DNA from 2 places in the Sphingomonas sp. PvP018 genome. Region 1 is predicted to be linked to the other one. Evidence: riboswitches for the same ligand, from Rfam matches in the RefSeq annotation. Region 1 holds a riboswitch; the other holds the start of a gene.

Region 1 (2,465 bases):
TCGCCGATCAGGCGTCGCATCGCGTCGCGCGCACCATCGGCATCGCGCGCGGCGATCGCGACGGCGACCGCGGCATGGTCGGCGATGTTCGCGCTGCGCCCCTTGATCCGGTTGGTGAAGCGGATCGAGGTGCGAAGCGCGGTTTCGACCACCGACTGGAACTGTGCGTAGAAGGGGTTGCGCGACGCGCGCAGGACGGCGACGTGGAACGCGATGTCCGCGTCGAGCGGATCGTCATAGCTGCGCTCAGCAGCGGCCATCCGCGCCAGCCCCGCCTCGATCGCGACCATGTCCTGTTCGGTATGGTACAGCGCCGCGAGCGCCGCCGCTTCGGGTTCGATCCCGATCCGCAGCTGGTTGAACTGCTGGAGCAGCTCGACCGAAAATTTGCGGTCCAGCAGCCAGCGCAGCACATCGGTGTCGAACAGGTTCCAGCTGCTCGCTGGCTGGACGATCGTGCCCTGTCGCGGGCGCGCGCTGACCAGTCCCTTGGCGGTCAGCATCTTGACCGCCTCGCGGGTCACCGATCGGCTGACGCCATGCGCCACCGCGATCTCCGCCTCGGTGGGGAAGGGCCGATCCGTATATTGGCCGGTCACGATGGCCTTGCCGAGCAGGTCGAGCATGCCATGCGTAAGGTTCCGTCCCAGATCCCGATTCTCCAGGGCAACGACGTCGGTCAGCACACGCTCCATAAAGCCTGTGTGGCGCAAACCGGTCCGGCTGTCACCCACTGCAAGCGTCTGGGTGGCGTGGATTGTCATATAATTCTGCCGCGTGTGTGCCGGGAAGACGCTGCGGACGGGCAAACGGGCAATAACGCTATCGCCGGAGGACCGAACCGCCTAGACGGCGCGCTCCCCGGGGGGCCGCTGACGCGCGGCTGAGAGGTGGGCTGCAGCCCATGACCCGCTGAACCTGATCCGGTTGATACCGGCGTAGGGAGGGCTGGCGGCACGTCCGTCGTCCCTCCGTGTGGAGTGGACGCAAGACCGTGATGACCCTTCGATTTGACCTGATGGCCGGCCGGCCGCCCCGTATTGCATGCGCCGCGCTGGCAGCGGCACTTGCTGCTGTGGTGGCCTTCGCCCCCGCCGGCGCGCAGACGCGGGCGGATGCGCGGGACGGCGCCGACCCGGTCGATATCCGCGTCGTCGGTCTTCTCGATCCCGAGGGGCTGCTCCCCGACCAGACGGTGCCCAAATCCGAAAGCGCGATCGCCGCTGCGTTCATCACCAAGCAGGCGCCGACGCTCAACGCGTTCCAGCTGGTCAACCTCCTGCCCGGCGCGACCGTCGCGTCGAGTGATCCCTACGGTCTGTCGACCAGTTCGAGCCTGACGTTGCGCGGGCTGGGGCAGGACGAGATCGGTGTGACCATGGAAGGCGCGCCGCAGAACGACATTGGCTATTATTACGCCTATCCCTCGCAGTTCGCCGATACCGAGAATCTGCAGCGGATCGCGCTGGCGCAGGGCGCGGTCGATATCGCGTCGCCGACGCTGGGCGGTGCGGGCGGGTCGCTGTCGCTCTGGCTCGACGATCCGAGTGCGGCGCCGCGCGGGCTCGTCGACCTGTCGATCGGATCCTATGCGGCGCGGCGCGGCTTCGTCCGGCTCGATACCGGACGGATCGGCCAGACGGGGCTGCGGGCCTTCGTCTCCTATTCGAACACGCGCGCGAACAACTGGCGCGGTGCCGGCCATGACACGCGCCAGCATGTCGATGCCAAGCTGCTCGGCGAATGGGGCAACGGCAACCGCGCGAGCCTGGCGCTGTCGTTCAACGACGCGAACTCGTCGACCTATCGCAGCCCGACGCTCGCCGAATGGCGCGCGCAGGGGCGCGATTTCAACTTCGATGCGCGGTACAGCGCGGGCAACACCAATTACTGGCGGCTCTATCGCGCGCCGTTCCGCAACCTCTATGCATCGGCGCCGGTGCATCTGGCGCTGGGCACGGGGGTGACGCTCGACAGCACCAGCTATCTGCAGTTCGGTTACGGCAATTCGCCCTATGGGACGCAGCTCGGCACGACCGGCAATTTCCTCGGCATCGAGCCGCTCGCCGATCCGATCGCGCTGCCGGGTGCGGTCGACGGGGTCGCGACGGTGCTGGGCAATTATACCGGCGACCAGCGCCGTGCTGGGACGGTCAACACGCTGACGATCGAGCGCGGCATCCACCGGCTGACCGCGGGGCTGTGGTTCGATCACGGCACCGACCGCGTCGTCCAGTCCTACACCGCGGTCGGTGCCGACGGCGCACCGGCCGATCGCTGGGGCTATCGCGCAAAGGCGATCCGGACCGCCGACGGCCGGCTGCTCGCCTATGAGAACCAGCGGACCGTGACGGTGACCAAGGCGGCGTTCCTGGCCGACCATGTCACGCTGACCCCGCGTCTTGCGGTCGATATCGGGTTCAAGGGCGTCAACGTGCTGCGCAGCGGGCGCAACTACCTGCCCG
Region 2 (2,465 bases), 380 kb from region 1:
CGATTACGAGGGTGCGGACAGCAACAGCTTCACCCCCGGCGCGGTCGCGATCGGCACGATCCGCGGGCATGATTTCTTCACGCGCGGTACGCAGCTCTATGTGAACCTGATCCCCAATACCGGGTCGGTCGGGATCAACTACGAAGTCGGCGTCATCGCCGCGGTCCGCACCGATCGCACGGGCCGGGTCGACAACCGCCAGGTCCGCGCGCTGGGCAAGATCGACACGGCCTATGAAGTCGGCGGCTTTGTCGGCATCGGCAAGACCGGCGTCATCACCAGCGATTACGACACGCTGACCGCGCGCGTCGCCTATATCCACGACGTGTCGGGCACGCACGACAGCTATGTCATCACCCCGCAGGTCAACTACACCACGCCGCTGTCGGTCCGGACCCTGGTCGCGTTCGGCCTGTCGGCAGATTATGCGGGCAAGGGCTTTGGCCGGACCTATGCCGCGGTCACGCCGATCGGCACGATCAACAGCGGTCTGCGCACCTATGACATCAACGACAGCGGCTTTCGCCGGGTCAACGTCTCGGCGTTCGCGTTGCAGAGCCTGTCGGGCGATCTGCGCCGCGGGTTCGGCGTCGGCGCGGGCGTGCTCTACGGCCGCATGCTCGGCAAGTACAAGGACAGCCCCATCGTCGCGGACGTCGGCGATGCCGACCAGTGGCTCGGCGCGGTGGGCCTGACCTACACCTTTTGATCGCAACCCGCCGATCGATCCGAAACCCCGTGCGGTCCGACCGCGCGGGGTTTTTCCGTTTGCGCCCCCGTCCGTTGCGCCTATGCTCGCCCTACCCCGGGGGAGCGCCGATCCGCGCTTGAGAGGAAGGCAGGAGCCTTCGACCCGCTGAACCTGATCCGGTTGATACCGGCGGAGGGAGGGAGCGGTCGCCACAGAACCGCATGCCTTGCTCCGAGACCTTTAGGAGCAAGCGCATGGCTGATTACGATCCCCGCATCCCGACCGCCGACATCGGCGTCACCACCGGCCCGATCCGCGGCTCGCGGAAGATCCATGTCGCGGTGCCCTCCAGCCCCGACGTCCGCGTCGCGATGCGCGAGATCGTGCTCGACCCCAGCTGCTCGGAGCCGCCCTTGCGCGTCTACGACACCAGCGGCCCGTACACCGACCCGCGCGCCACGATCGACATCAACGCCGGCCTGCCGCAACTCCGCCGCCAGTGGATCGAGGCGCGCGGCGACGTCGAAAGTTACGACGCGCGCGAGATCCGGCCCGAGGATAATGGCCAGCTCGGCCCCGACCGCTCGGGCGGCGTGCCGCAATTCCCCGGCAGCATCGCACGCCCGTTGCGCGCCAGGGCCGGCGCCAATGTCAGCCAGATGCACTATGCCCGCCGCGGCATCATCACCCCCGAGATGGAATATGTCGCGACGCGCGAGAATCTCGGCCGCGCGATGCTGAAAGAGTATAAGCGGGACGGCGAGAGCTTCGGTGCGTCGATCCCCGACTTCGTCACCCCCGAATTCGTCCGCGACGAGGTCGCACGCGGCCGCGCGATCATCCCCAACAACGTCAACCACCCCGAGTCCGAGCCGATGGCGATCGGTCGCAACTTCCTGGTCAAGATCAACGCCAATATCGGCAACTCCGCGGTCGCGTCGAACGTCGCCGCCGAGGTCGACAAGCTTGTCTGGTCGATCCGCTGGGGCGCGGACACGGTGATGGACCTCAGCACCGGCCGCAACATCCACGACACGCGCGAATGGATCCTGCGCAACAGCCCCGTGCCGATCGGCACCGTGCCGATCTACCAGGCGCTTGAGAAGGTCGGCGGCGTCGCCGAGGATCTGACCTGGGAAATCTTCCGCGACACGCTGATCGAACAGGCGGAGCAGGGCGTGGATTACTTCACGATCCACGCGGGCGTGCGCCTCGCCTATATCCCGATGACCGCCAAGCGCGTCACCGGCATCGTCTCGCGCGGTGGCTCGATCATGGCAAAATGGTGCCTCAGCCACCACAAGGAGAGCTTCCTCTACGAGCGCTTCGACGAGATCACCGAGATCATGAAGGCGTATGACATCGCCTATTCGCTCGGCGACGGGCTGCGCCCCGGCAGCATCGCCGACGCCAACGACGAGGCGCAGTTCAGCGAGCTCTACACGCTTGGCGAACTCACTCACCGCGCGTGGCAGAGCGACGTCCAGGTGATGATCGAGGGCCCCGGCCATGTGCCGATGCACAAGATCAAGGAAAACATGGAAAAGCAGCTCGAGGTCTGCGGCGAGGCGCCCTTCTACACACTCGGGCCGCTCACCACCGACATCGCGCCGGGTTATGACCATATCACCAGCGGCATCGGCGCGGCGCAGATCGGCTGGTACGGCACCGCAATGCTTTGCTACGTGACGCCCAAGGAGCATCTCGGCCTTCCCGACCGCGACGACGTGAAGGTCGGCGTCGTCACCTACAAGCTCGCCGCGCACGCCGCCGA

Evidence for each region. A riboswitch is a leader RNA that binds a small molecule or an ion and turns the genes downstream of it on or off. The one in region 1 is predicted to bind thiamine pyrophosphate.
Region 2: it holds a riboswitch for thiamine pyrophosphate, as region 1 does, so the genes downstream of both, thiC (phosphomethylpyrimidine synthase ThiC) here and J3A66_RS13530 (TonB-dependent receptor) in region 1, are expected to answer to the same signal.

What each region holds. Positions count from the first base shown of each region.
Region 1 is NZ_JAGIOU010000001.1:3,025,948-3,028,412, forward strand. It holds gene J3A66_RS13525 (FCD domain-containing protein) at 1-695, opposite strand, end outside; TPP riboswitch at 860-948, shown strand; gene J3A66_RS13530 (TonB-dependent receptor) at 998-2,465, shown strand, end outside.
Region 2 is NZ_JAGIOU010000001.1:2,647,229-2,649,693, forward strand. It holds gene J3A66_RS11660 (MipA/OmpV family protein) at 1-709, shown strand, start outside; TPP riboswitch at 797-906, shown strand; gene thiC (phosphomethylpyrimidine synthase ThiC) at 946-2,465, shown strand, end outside.